3 regions of the Alteromonas sp. Mac1 genome follow, and region 3 is predicted to be linked to each of the others. Evidence: predicted binding sites of a transcription regulator. Region 3 holds the regulator's gene; each other region holds the start of a gene.
The links. The regulator FliA, encoded in region 3, starts transcription of late flagellar genes. The targets are predictions, from matches to a motif close to CTAAAGNTNNNNNNNNNNNNGCCGATA.

Region 1 (4,820 bases), 730 kb from region 3:
CCATCAGCGCCTACAATACCGGCACGGTCAACAGCAAATAAAACCGGCAAGTCTTGCAACGCCACATCGTGAATAAGCTGATCGTACGCACGCTGTAAAAAGGTTGAGTAGATGGCAACTACCGGGTTACATCCATCGCGCGCTAGGCCCGCAGCAAAGGTAACCGCATGCTGCTCAGCAATAGCGACATCAAAATACTGTTCTGGGTATTGCTGCGAAAACGCGACCATGCCAGAGCCTTCACGCATAGCGGGGGTAACCGCCATCAATTTAGGATCTTGCGCTGCCATATCGCATAACCAATCGCCAAAAATGGCAGAAAAAGTAGGTGCAGATGGCTTCGCTTTAGGCAATGCGTTATCCGCAGGGTTAAATTTAGGCACTGCGTGGAATTTAATCGGGTCTTTCTCAGCAAGGGCGTAGCCTTTACCTTTTTTAGTTACCACGTGAAGTAGTTGTGGGCCTTTGAATTTGCGCATATTACGCAATGTATCTACAACGGCATCTACATCATGGCCATCAATAGGGCCAATGTAATTAAAGCCGAGCTCTTCAAAAATAGTGCCCGGTACTACCATGCCTTTAAGATGCTCTTCTGCGCGACTAGCAAATTCTTTGATAGGTGGCACATTACTTAATAGCTTTTTAGAACCATCGCGAATAGAGTTGAAGACATTACCCGTCAATAAGCGGGCTAGGTGACTATTAAGCGCACCTACGTTTTCAGAGATAGACATTTCGTTGTCGTTCAACACCACAACCATATCTTTATTGATGTCACCAGCATGGTTCATCGCTTCAAATGCCATACCTGCGGTAATCGCGCCATCGCCAATTACGGCAACCACTTTACGATTTTTACCTTCTTGCTCGGCGGCAACAGCCATACCAAGTGCAGCACTGATGGACGTCGACGAGTGGCCGACAGCAAAAGTGTCGTAGTCGCTCTCAGGTGGCCAAGGGAAGGGGTGCAATCCATCTTTTTGTCGAATAGTCGACATTTGTGTGGCACGGCCTGTAAGAATTTTGTGGGGGTAGGCTTGATGACCCACATCCCAAATTAATCTGTCGATAGGCGTGTTATAAATGTAATGCAAAGCCACAGTAAGCTCTACCGTGCCTAAGCCAGACGCAAAGTGTCCACTGGTTTGGCTAACACTATTTAGTAAATATTCTCGTAATTCATCTGACAACTCTCGCAATTTCTCTTGCGGTAACTGTCTTAACTTATCCGGCGTTTGCGCAATAGCAAGCGTGGGGTAATGTTGGAGGTCTAAACTCATTATTTATTATCTTTTTCAACATGGTTGCAGAACTAATGGTCTCGTTTTACCAATAGTTCGCTAAACGCAATTAAACTGTCTGTATTGTAGGGTAAACGAGCCAAGGCTTGAAGGGCATTCTGATGCAGCTTATCAAGTTCTCGTTTTGCGCCTTCTATGCCAAGTTTGGCAGGAAAGGTATTCTTACCCAAAGCAATGTCAGAGCCTGCAGGCTTTCCTAATTGCTCACTATTACCTTCTACGTCAAGAATGTCATCTTGGACTTGAAATGCAAGACCAATATCATCTGCGTAGGCCAATAAGTTTGCTTTACTGTCACTATCAAGTTCTGGAGAAACAATAGATACCATTTCAACACATGCACGAAGCAAGGCGCCGGTTTTCAAATTGTGCAGCCGCTTGAGCTGCTCAAGGCTTATTTCTTCACCCGTGCTGGCTAAATCGATAGCTTGCCCGCCACACATGCCGCGATAGCCTGCGGCGCGGGCTAGCAAAGAAAGTAATTCACCACGTTTATTGGTTGCGAAATCACTTAATGGCGCATCGGCTAATGTGCTAAAAGCAAGGGCTTGCAATGCATCACCGGCTAATATTGCGGTGGCTTCATCAAATGCAATATGACAAGTTGGCTGGCCGCGACGCAAATCGTCGTCGTCCATGGCTGGCAAGTCATCATGTACCAGCGAATAAGCATGCACGCACTCAATGGCCATACTAATAGCCATTTGATCGCCTTTGGGCACATCAAGGATGTTGCCGATAACTTGAACCAGTAAAGGTCGCATGCGTTTACCCCCCACCAATAACGCATGGCGCATTGCTTCTTTAAGCCGCGGTGCGTCGTGTGGAAGGTCATCAATAAGCGTATTTAACGACGCATCGGTCTGCTGCTTAACTTGCTGATGCAATGCAGTGAAATTCATAACGTACCTGTTTGTTGCGACACGAGGTTTAAGGTTGCTCGTCTTCAGGAAGAGGGTGTAATGCGCTTTCGCCTTGCTCATTAAGCAAAATTTTAACTTTTTGCTCGGCTTGCTCTAACGACTTCTGGCCTTCACGAGAAAGGGCAATGCCTCGCTCGAATTTTTCAAGTGCAACGTTTAATGGTAACTCACCGTTTTCCATCTCATTAACGATGGCATCTAATTCGGTAAGGGTTTCCTCAAACGAGGGAGAATCTGTTTTTTTCGTCACTTTCGCCACCATAGCACTCAATTTTAGGCGTTTCTTGGGATTACGCGCACATTAACTGAGGGTAGCCAATGGGTCAAATGGTTTGTCAATATATGCCCTATTGCAGCTATCTATGACAACGCGTTGTGAACTAAGCCTCAGTATTAAAACTGCCGCCTAAAGTTCGACTAACGTCATTATGTATACAATAATTAAGGCAATTTGCGATAATCTTGTTATAGAAATTCTATACAATGCCGATAGAATACGAGTAATAGTTATGCAGCGTCTGCAAAAAATGAGGAAGAGTGAGTGGATTTAGCAACCGTCATAGGTATGTTGGGCGCCATCGGCTTTGTAGTAATGGCCATGGTTATGGGTGGCAGTATTGCCATGTTCATCAACGTACCATCTATCTTGATTGTATTTGGTGGCACCCTTTTCGTTATTTTATCCCAATACACTTTAGGGCAGTTCTTTGGTGCAGGTAAAATTGCAGGCAAAGCATTCATGTTCAAAATTGATACGCCTGAAGACTTAATTGAAAAAATTGTTGAGATGGCAGATGCAGCACGTAAAGGCGGATTTCTTGCATTGGAAGAAGCTGAAATTGACAATCCGTTTATGCAAAAAGGTGTAGACATGTTGGTTGATGGTCACGACATAGAAGTGGTCAGAGAAACCTTAGCGAAAGATATTTCGATGACTACCGAGCGACACGAGTTTGGTGCCACCATATTTAAAGGTATGGGTGATATTGCACCAGCAATGGGAATGATTGGAACCCTGATTGGTCTGGTGGCCATGCTTTCTAACATGGATGATCCTAAATCGATTGGACCAGCGATGGCGGTAGCACTATTAACTACCTTGTATGGTGCATTCCTTGCCAACATTATCTGCCTACCCATGGCAGTAAAACTCGGTAACCGCGCACAAGAAGAAAAGCTTAACCAAATGCTAGTACTCGATGGCATTGTGGGTATTGCTGATGGGCAAAACCCGCGTGTTATCGAAGGCATATTGAAAAACTATTTAGCGGCAAGTAAACGCGGTACGGGCGCTGAGGACGAATAATGGCTGAAGAAGAGTGCCCAAAATGTCCTCCCGAGGGGCTTCCTGCATGGATGGGGACCTTCGCGGATTTAATGTCGTTGCTCATGTGCTTTTTTGTACTGCTGCTCTCATTTTCAGAAATGGATGTTCTGAAGTTTAAGCAAATAGCGGGCTCTATGAAGTTTGCTTTTGGTGTACAAAACAAAATTGAAGTGAAAGACATCCCTAAAGGCACCAGTGTTATTGCGATGGAATTTAGACCTGGTCGTCCAGACCCGTCGCCTATCGACACTATTCAGCAACAAACCATTGAAATGACTCAGCAGATGCTAGAGTTTCAAGCGGGTGATGAAGACTCTTCAGGCGGTAGGCAGAAGCAAAGAGGTGAGCAGCGCGGTGGTCAGTCGCAGCAAACGGCTACCGATCAGTCTTCCTCTGAGTCGCAAAGTTCAGATCAAACTCAAACTGCTGAGTTAATGAAAAAAGTGGCGCAGCAGTTACAAAAGCAAATTCTCGATGGCGCAGTAGAATTAGAGTCTTTAGGTCAGCAACTGACTATTCGCATTAGAGAGAACGGTTCGTTTTCAGCCGGTTCTGCATTTCTACAACCTCAGTTCCAGCCTATCTTACGCAAAATTGGGGTGCTGTTAGCTGATGTGCCAGGGGAAATAGAAATATCAGGGCATAGTGACGGACAACACATTGCTAACGAGCTATATCGTTCCAACTGGGATTTATCGTCTCAGCGTGCGGTAGCCGTAGCCGAAGCTATGCGAACAGCCCCAGGGTTCGATGAAAGCAGAATGTCGGTAGTAGGGAAGGCCGATACCGACCCCATGGTAGAAGATGCTACAACGCCGGCTGATAGAGCGCGAAATAGACGGGTAGAGATCAATATTAATCAAGGTAAACCTATGACCTCTCAACCTATTTCCGTGGTTGATGAATAAAGATTGTAAGCAGAACGCAAAATCAAAAAGGGCGAATCAGATGATTCGCCCTTTTATTTTGAAATCGTCTCACACTTCCAACTAACGGAGCCTTAAACATTCAACTAGCGTTGTTTGCACATGCAACTAGCGTTGTTTGCACATGCAACTAGCGTTGGAGTGCCTCTCTGTGATGTGGCTTAGATATTACTAATTGCACAGTGCTAATGGTTCTTTCTAGAAAACCGCCTTCGCAGTATTTTAAATAGTAAATCCACATCCGCATGAAACGTTCATCGTAACCGTCGTTTAGTAACGCTTCTTTGGCGCTAATAAAAGCCTCGTACCAATGATTTAGTGTTTGGGCGTAATCTAAGCC
Region 2 (4,820 bases), 140 kb from region 3:
ATGGCGAAATACGCCTGTAAACGAAGGTGGCATTGGTCCAGTTCAATATACGTTAGTGGCCGACGTGAAACATGAAATTTGTCAGGCGTATGATGTAGAGCATCCAGAAGATGGCGTGGCATTTAGAGGTTCTTTCCTGATTGATGAAGAAGGCCTAGTACGTCATCAAGTAATTAACGACCTTCCGCTAGGCCGTAATGTAGACGAAATGCTTCGTATGGTCGATGCACTTGCATTCCATCAGGATCATGGCGAAGTTTGCCCAGCGGGTTGGACACAAGGTAAAGCGGGTATGGACGCTTCACCAGAGGGCGTAGCTAAGTACCTTGCAGCAGAGGCTGAAAAGTTATAATAGGCCGAAAGTATCTACAAAAGCCTTAAAAGTAAGCACTCAGGCTTGTTAAACAGGCTTTATGCAAATACGTCTACCTAATACTAAAACAGCGCCATTCGGCGCTGTTTTTTATTTCTACTGAATAAATTTTAATTTGAAGCGATTGCAGCCAAGGCAGTATTTCAGACGTTGCTTATCAGCAAGGCTCATCAGGGCTGATAGGTTCACCAGCTAAGGGCCAGCCGCCCAATGTTTTGTAACGATTTACCATAAAGCAAAACAGTTCCGTGGTTTTTTGCGCATCATATAATGCGCTGTGGGCTTCTTTTTGATCAAACTCAATACCTGCCGCACGGCAGGCTTTAACCAAAACAGTTTGGCCTAACGTTAAACCAGCAAGGCTGGTGGTATCAAAAGACACAAAGGGGTGAAAAGGCGTGCGTTTGATATTACAACGAGCGATAGCCGCGTTGACGAAACTTTGGTCGAAGGTGGCGTTATGCGCCACAATCACCGAGCGCTGGCAATCCGCATCTTTTTGCGCTTTACGAATACCTTTGCACAACGACTTCATTGCTTCACTTTCTTCTATGGCACCGCGCAGGGCACAGTGAGGGTCAATGCCGTTAAACTCTAGCGCTGCAGGCTCTAAGTTCGCGCCTTCAAAAGGATCGACATGGTAATGAAAAGTTTGGTCGGGATAAATCAGACCATCTTCTTCCATTTTTACCGTTACGGCAGCAATTTCAAGTAAGGCATCGGTCCCAGCATTAAAACCGGCGGTTTCAACGTCGATAACAACAGGGAAGTAGCCCCTAAAACGATGAGGAAGGGAGTGGTGCAACTCAGACATAGTTTCTCTTAGCAGGTTCTTTGGTTACGTAACAAAGCTGTATCAACATAGAAATGCTACAAAAAGTGCTGGGATTATGGCAAGGATAACCCACGGTATCCAGCCTGAATTTCAATGTGGGGCGTTAGAAACCTGAAATGAGGGCATAATTGATGGTATTAATGGTATAGAAGGCTAAACTTTTCTACACTAAGGACGATATATTCTGTAAGCGCCTTTTCGTTAGGTATGGTTTATCAGTTGAGTGGGTATAGTTGTGAAGCGTAAATTCGGTTTACTTATTCCGTTGTTTTTTACTACGGTCGCAAGCGGTGCTATGCGTCAGTATTCTGCTACGGTAGAAACGTCTAACTGGGAAGTGGTTGATGCATCGCGTTTGCAATGTACATTGAACCATCCTTTACCCGGTTACGGCGATGCCATGTTTACAAGCGTGGCTTCTAAACGGCTTAATATGGAATTTGAGCTAGACATGCATTTATTGCCTAACCGCTTCGATGTAGCTGCTGTTTATTCTGTACCGCCAAAGTGGATGCCGGGTGTAGCGCCTAAAACCATCGCCGATATGACATTGCGCACGCAATATAACGGTGACCTTCCGCAAGACGCTGCATGGACTATGCTAAGTGAACTCGAAAAAGGCTTCTGGCCTACCATTTATTATCAAGACTGGTATAACGAATACGATAAAGTGAGTGTTGCATTAAACGCCAGTAATTTCTCGAAGGTGTATCGAGACTTCGTTAAGTGTGTGTCTAACTTATTGCCTTACAACTTCGACGATATTGCCTATACGGTGTTGTCGTATCAGAAAAACAGTACCGAACTGACTAAGTATTCTCAAAAGCGCCTAACAATGATTGGGGAATACCTAAAAGAAGATAGCGACTTAGAGTTAGTATTGCTTGATGGCTATACCGATAGCTATGGCGGGCGATGGAACAACGAACAATTATCTATACGCCGAGCCAATGAAGTAAAAAGCTACTTAACTACCATAGGCGTGCCCGATGACAGAATTCAACTGACGGGGCACGGTGAGAAGCGCCATATAGCAAATAACGATACCCGAGAGTCGCGAGCGCAAAATAGAAGGGTAGTAGTGCGGTTATCTAAATCTTAGGGTTATCTAAAATCTAAGTAAAAAATATAAACAAATTTGAAAAAGCGGCTTAATGGCCGCTTTTTCGTGAAGTGAATAATATATTTGTTGTTGCTATTCGCCTTGTGCTTCAAGCCAGGCTTTTACCGGCGGCACATGGTCGGTAAATACGCCGTCTACGTTCACCACGTGTTTAAGGGTAGAAAGAAGCTGTTCTGCTGTCATGCCTGGCGGAAGGGCATCTTGACGGAACGTGTAGGGATGAATAATGAAACCTTCTGAATGGGCATACTCAACCCAGGATGCGGGTACTAATTTACCTGCTTCCATCGCTTGTGGGTCTAGTAGTTGACCTAACCAGGGGCCTAAACCGTCGGCATAGTTTGCCACTTCTTTCATGCCTGCTTCACTTTTGATCCAATCGTAGTCTGTGGTTGATTCTCCCCAACTGTTTTCACCTATTAGCATGACCACTTTTCCCGCATAGTTTAGGTCTTTTCTAATGCGCTTTATTTCATCGAAGTCGAAACACTGCAAGTAACTGTTGGCGTCTTTATTGGCAAGATTAAATCGTGTTAGTGATGCAATCACAATCTGGCTAGCGTCTACTCCTTGTTCGTTATGCCACGCTGGTGATTTTACTTCCGTATAAACCCCTACATTGGTATTGAACTCTCGATTAAGCTGAGTAATAAGCTCGTAGTGTTCTTCTAAGGTTGCCACGGTAAAATTTGCCGTATTCCCTGTATAGCGTTTTGTAAAAACTTGTTCACCCTTGCTGTTCGCTCGTTCGTGTACTTGCAGAGTGCGAAGCTCAGCTAACGTGAAGTCTAAGGCGTAAAAGCGACCATCTTTACGTGCACGCTCTGGAAATACTTGCTCTACATTGGTTACTGTTTCTAAGTGTATGTCGTGCAAGACCACAGCAATCCCATCTTTAGTAATAACCGCATCTTGCTCAATAAAGTCAGGGTTCATGGCAAAAGCAAGCGTGGCGGCTTCTAATGTGTGCTCAGGCAGATAACCTGACGCGCCCCTATGAGCAATAACATCGAAGTCTTTCGCCAATAGTACTGGGCTTGCAAAAATCGAGATAGAAAGCGAGAAAGTAAGTAGAGCGTGACGAATTTTTAGCATGATAGGGCAATATCCTTATTAATAGGGCCGCTGTATTTTAAAATAGAGACTTATTGTTTTGTTTGAATAAGTTCGATGGCATAGCCATCTGGATCGCGAACAAAAGCAATGACAGTAGAGCCGCCCTTTACGGGGCCTGGCTTGCGGTATACATCACAGCCATTTTGCTCTAGGTTTTCGCAGAACTGATAAATATCGTCTACTTCGATGGCGATGTGGCCGTAAGCCGTGCCTTTTTCATAGGTGTTGTCGCCCCAGTTATAAGTGAGTTCAAGTACGGTAGTGTTAGTTTCTTCACCATAACCCACGAAAGCGAGCGTGTATTCATAAGCTTGGTTTTCAGACTTTCTTAGCAGCTTCATGCCCATCAAATTAGTGTAGAAGTGCAAAGACGCATCAAGATCCTCAACACGAAGCATGGTGTGTAGCATTCTCATTCGATTCTCCCCGTCCTTCTAAGGACATCATATATATCAGTTTACTATGGGTATGTGAAAGGAATGAGACACTATGGCGCAAATACAATGGCTGCAAGCGCCTATCGTTAAACCGCTAGCAAAAAAGGATAGTTAAAAGCCCCACATTCCAATATTGTCTATTTTAAGGCGGCGAGGTTGATGTAGTAAATAACTTGACGATCTTATCAACATACGTAAGTAAGTTTTAAGCCGAGCTTGCGCCGCGAATTGAAGGTATATGCGGGGGGAGGGCACGAGGGTTACGGTATGTGGCCAATTGTAATGAAAGTTGTACAGCAATATGTTGCACGGTAAGTGAAATAAATAGCGATATCGGTAGACTTACCTGACTGAAAGATGTACATTACGCCCGCTTTAGATAATTAAAAGCTTTTTCTACTACTGCGTTGTACCCTTTTATTCTTCAGTTTTATCGAAGTTTTAATAGATATACATTTGCGTTACTAGTAAGTTAAATCTATTGCTATCCGGTGAATTTCACCAATTACTTCAAATATATAAGGTTACAAACATGTCTGATACAGTAAACGGCACAGTTAAATGGTTCAACGAAGATAAAGGTTTTGGTTTTCTTACTCAAGACGGTGGCGGTAAAGACGTATTCGTACATTTCCGTTCAATCGCTTCTGACGGCTTCAAAACTCTTTCTGAAGGCCAAGCAGTTAGCTTCAGCGTAGAACAAGGTCAAAAAGGCCTTCAAGCTGCAAACGTTGTTGTTCTTTAAGTAGAACTTTAAAATACAACGACAAAAGGCTAAGTTTCTACTTAGCCTTTTTTAATTGTGCAGTACTAATATTTTTATTTATTTTTGGTTTGATAAGAACAGAATTTTGAAAGGAATTTTAAAACGAATAAAAAACTAGCAATATTATTATACAAAGAAAAATTATATGTCTCATACTATTAACGGCGCTT
Region 3 (4,820 bases):
ATTGGACCTTCGGCTTCGACACCATCAATCTTGTTAACTTTTTCGACTTTCGCTTCCGATGGCTTGTCTTGCTCTGACTGTTCGGGTTCACCGAACATCGTCAGCATATTAACTAAGCTATCTTCCACTTCTTTTACGAGTTCAATCACTCTGCGAATAACTTGACCGGTAAGATCTTGATAACCTTGTGCCATTAACACTTCGGTAAGCAATGATGTAAGCTTAGACGATTGTTTCGATCCGTCTTCTAGCAATTCGTCTAAATCTGCGCATAAAACTTTGAATTCACCCAACTCAAGTTGACGATTCATCAGTTTTTTCCACTCCGGCATAATTTTTTCGATGCGCGTGGAAAGCACTTCCGCAATTGGCATGCACTCTTCAACAGCATCCATGGTGGTATTGGCCGCTTTTTCCGTCTCTTCGATAACGTACATCAGTCGCGTTTGCGCATCAGGAATGTCATCAACGGTTAAATTTTTAATACGTTCATCGATTTGGAAGTTATTTAACGAATCATGAAGTTGACGCGTTAATTTACCAACTTCAGCAAAGAGCTCAATGGACTCTTTCATCGAAACGGCTTCTAAGACGGCGTTCGCAGATGCGTTATCGCCCTCTTCAAGATACGCTACCAATTTTTTGGCTTCTTCGAGCGTTATAGAGACACTTTCATTTGTCGACATCCAGTAAACCTCATTTCTCTGGTGAGCGTCTGGATCAACCTAAACGTTCGAAGATTTTGTCTAATTTCTCTTTCAACGTAGCGGCAGTGAAAGGTTTAACAACATAACCGTTCACACCAGCTTGCGCTGCGGCAACGATTTGTTCTTTCTTCGCTTCTGCTGTCACCATAAGAACCGGTAGGTGTTTCAACTTATCGTCGGCACGTATAGCGCGTAATAAGTCGATACCTTGCATACCTGGCATATTCCAATCTGTTACAACAAAGTCAAAATCACCTTGTTGTAGCATAGGCAGCGCGGTGTTACCGTCGTCCGCTTCCTGGATATTGGCAAAACCCAAATCTTTTAACAGGTTCTTTATGATACGTCTCATGGTAGAAAAATCGTCAACCACGAGAATTTTCATACTTTTATCCAAAATAGCCTCCAATGAGGGGTTAATTGTTATTAATTTCTATTCTTCGTCAACTTGCCACGATTTCATTCGTGATTTGAGTTTTAACATGGCCTGACTATGAATTTGACTCACTCGCGATTCACTAACATCAAGAACTTCACCAATTTCTCTAAGGTTCAGTTCTTCATCATAGTATAAAGAAAGTACAATCGCTTCCCGTTCGGGTAATGTAGTAATAGCATGTGCTAGCGCTTTTTGGAAAGCCCCTTGCATCAAATCTTCTAACGGTGCATCGCTGCCTCGGTTTTTTTCTGTAGAAATAACATCTTCAGAAACACCTAGGTCTTCAATACCCACCAATTTTCCAGCATTCACTTCGTTAAGCATTTGATGATAATCTTGCATGCTGACATTCATTTTAGCTGCAATATCAACATCTCGCGCGTCTCGGCCTGTTTCACCTTCAACTTGAGAGATAGCTTCGGTGATTGCCCTTCCATTTTTATGAACAGAACGAGGTGTCCAATCACCTTTTCTTATTTCATCAAGCATGGCGCCGCGAATACGAATACCTGCAAAGGTTTCGAAACTTGCACCTTTGGAACCGTCAAAATTTCGTGCAGCTTCTAGCAGTCCAATCATACCTGACTGGATTAAATCATCGACAAGAACACTGGCTGGTAATCTCGCCATTAAGTGGTGTGCTATTCGCTTCACCAGCGAAGCGTGACGCTCAACTAATTGTGACTTGTCCGTTTGCTGTTGATAAGCGGCTGCTTTGCTATTCAACGCTGACTTCCTACTGCTTTATCTGCTACTAGTTGTTCAATAAAAAATTCTAAATGGCCACCTGGTTGCGCAGGAATAGGCCATGATGCTGCTTTGGTTGCTAGCTGGCTAATCGCCACTGCTGCCGGAGAACTCGGGTAAGCATCTACAATTGACGTTTGTTTACGTACTGCTTTGCGTATGTTCTCGTCAAAAGGAACTGTTGCAACCAATTCTAGCGCAACATCCAAGAATCGCCCTGTTACTTTAGATAATTTGCTGAAAAGCTCCTGACCTTCTCTAACATCGCGGACCATGTTGGCGACCACTTTGAAGCGAAAGACACCGTGCTCTCGGTTAAGAATTTTAATTAGCGCGTAGGCATCAGTGAGTGAAGTGGGCTCATCGCACACTACCACCATAATATCTTGAGAGGCTTTGGAGAAACTTAGCACCATATCGGAAATACCCGCTGCGGTATCTACAATAAGCACATCAATGGGCGAGCGCAATTCGCTAAAAGCTCTAATGAGCCCTGCATGCTGCGTTGGTGATAGCTCTGCCATTGATTGAGAACCCGATGTGGCTGGTGCTATTTTTATACCGTGAGGGCCCGTAACGAGTACATCGTCCAAGGTACACTCACCAGATAAAACGTGTGAGAGGTTTTTCTCTACGCGCAATCCTAGCATTACATCCACATTGGCCAGACCTAAGTCTGCATCCAATACCATTACTCGCTTTCCCTGCTTTGCCATAGCAATAGCTGTGTTTAGCGTAATATTTGTCTTACCAACGCCACCTTTACCTCCGGTGACGGCGATAACTTTGATTAATCGTGATTGCTTCATTTTTCGTAAGCTACTCGCTTGATCATCAATCATACTGCTCGTGCTGTTTTAACCACATTGTTACTAGTAGTATGATTCAAACCGTACTTTTTATAAAGCTTTGCAGCAGCAGATACTAAAGATTTTGCTTCTGCAATCTTAATGTCTTCAGGAACTTTCTGTCCATCTGTTACATAACTGACAGGTAACTGGTACTCCACCGCAGCGCTAAGCACTTCGCCTAGAGAGTAGCACTCATCAAGCTTTGTAAAGATACAACCGCTAAGTTCCACCCCTTCGTACGCATCTATAATACGTTGCAACGCAGCATATTGGGTATTCGCTTGCGCTACTAGGTATTTTTTCACTGGCTGCATTTGGCCGTTATCAAATTGATTTATCTGTTTAATTAATCGACTATCTCGCTGACTAAAGCCTGCCGTATCAATTAACACTAGTCTCTTATGGCGTAATTGAAACAATAAATCTGATAATTCTTCACTACTTTGTGCTTTACGGACCGTGCAACCAATAATTTTTCCATATGTGGCTAATTGCTCAAACGCTGCAATACGGTAAGTATCTATCGTAATCATGGCAACGGAGTCAGCACCGTATTTCTGTGCGTAGCGGGCAGCCAATTTCGCTACTGTAGTAGTTTTACCTGTTCCGGTTGGCCCCACTAACGCTACTGCGCCCTTTTGCGTAAGTATATCGTTACCTGTCACATTAATGCGATTAGCCAATAGGTTTAAAAGATACACCCAAGCGTCTCGCTCGTTGTAATGCGACGGCGTATAACTAATCAGTTGCTCAGCCAGAGATTGGCTTAACCCCATATCGGTTAAACGCTGAATTAAATAATGATGTACAGGCTGCTGACGACGACTTTTTGCTTCCATCAAATCGGCAACTTGGTATTGAAGTACATTTCGTAGTGACGCCAATTCCTCTTTAATCTGAGATAACTCGTCAGATTTAGCAGCACTACCATTATCAATACTTTCATTAAGGCTAGACGCTTGATGGCTTGGGAATTCAGAGGTGTGCTGGCTTGCTTCTACGTCGTCGATAAAGGCTTCTGAAAAGTCTAAGTGCGAAGCAATTTGATTGGCATGCTGAGCATTGGCACTGGGGGCCGGCGCTGAAGCTGGGCTTTGAATACTGCCACCATGTTGTTTTTCTAACAATGCTTTTAAGCTATCTGGACCATCATCACCGATAATTTCACTAAGACTAGGAACCGCTGCTTTCGCTTGTCCTGATGTTCTAGGTGCAGGCTTTTTAATCGACAGTTTGGCTTCTGGCTCTTTATCGTAAGCGGCTACCAGTTCAATACCGTCAGCTAGCTTTCGGTTTGACATGATAACAGCATCACTGCCTAATTCCGCTTTAACTTGGCTTAAAGCTTCTCGCATATCTTTGCCAAAGAAACGTCTGATTTTCATTGAAAACTCTCCAATCACCCAGTGTCAGATTATTGACCGACCGAACTGACTATTTTTATCTGCTTATCGTCGGGTACTTCCTGATAGGAAAGTACATGTAAGCCCGCGACCGAATACTTTAAGAAGCGAGATAGTACGGGGCGCAACATACCGGAAGTGAGAAGTACCGCAGGCTCACCTTCTAATTCTTGTTGCTGACTAGCTTGCTGCAATGATTTTTGCAGCTTATCGGCCAGTCCTGGTTCTATACCAGCGCCATCTTCGCCACCTGCTTGTAATGACTGGTGCAACATCTGTTCCAACTCTGGCGCCAAGGTTATGACGGGTATCTCTTTCGCCCCTTGAGTAATTTCTTGAGTGATGAGACGTTTAAGCGCAATACGTACCGCAGACACCAGTACATCAGGGTCTTGGCTACGTGGGCCATACTCACTCAAGGTTTGTACAATGGTACGCATGTCGCGAATAGGCACCCCTTCAAATAACAAGGTTTGCAGCACTTTAACAATGGTGCTTAGCGGCAGAATATCAGGCACTAACCCTTCAACTAATTTAGGATGCTGCTTAGCTAGCATGTCTAATAGCTGCTGAGCTTCTTCATGTCCAAGTAGTTGATAGGCGTTGTTTGTCAGCAATTGACTTAAGTGAGTAGCAACTACAGTGGCAGCATCAACCACGGTATAACCTAAGG

Region 1: the regulator FliA is predicted to act here: its motif matches at 2,693-2,719, upstream of pomA (flagellar motor protein PomA).
Region 2: the regulator FliA is predicted to act here: its motif matches at 1,362-1,388, upstream of AV939_RS09330 (flagellar protein MotY).

The regions. Positions count from the first base shown of each region.
Region 1 covers NZ_CP013932.1:3,056,106-3,060,925, reverse strand. The annotation lists gene dxs (1-deoxy-D-xylulose-5-phosphate synthase) at 1-1,283, opposite strand, end outside; gene ispA ((2E,6E)-farnesyl diphosphate synthase) at 1,316-2,206, opposite strand; gene xseB (exodeoxyribonuclease VII small subunit) at 2,235-2,477, opposite strand; gene pomA (flagellar motor protein PomA) at 2,769-3,533, shown strand; gene AV939_RS13040 (flagellar motor protein MotB) at 3,533-4,462, shown strand; gene AV939_RS13035 (SAM-dependent methyltransferase) at 4,611-4,820, opposite strand, start outside.
Region 2 covers NZ_CP013932.1:2,190,026-2,194,845, reverse strand. The annotation lists gene AV939_RS09340 (peroxiredoxin) at 1-352, shown strand, start outside; gene rnt (ribonuclease T) at 531-1,187, opposite strand; gene AV939_RS09330 (flagellar protein MotY) at 1,504-2,310, shown strand; gene glpQ (glycerophosphodiester phosphodiesterase) at 2,404-3,426, opposite strand; gene gloA (lactoylglutathione lyase) at 3,477-3,863, opposite strand; gene cspE (transcription antiterminator/RNA stability regulator CspE) at 4,417-4,629, shown strand; gene AV939_RS09310 (hypothetical protein) at 4,796-4,820, shown strand, end outside.
Region 3 covers NZ_CP013932.1:2,325,213-2,330,032, forward strand. The annotation lists gene AV939_RS09900 (protein phosphatase CheZ) at 1-686, opposite strand, end outside; gene cheY (chemotaxis response regulator CheY) at 721-1,104, opposite strand; gene AV939_RS09910 (RNA polymerase sigma factor FliA) at 1,141-1,872, opposite strand; gene AV939_RS09915 (MinD/ParA family protein) at 1,869-2,735, opposite strand; gene flhF (flagellar biosynthesis protein FlhF) at 2,732-4,129, opposite strand; gene flhA (flagellar biosynthesis protein FlhA) at 4,159-4,820, opposite strand, start outside.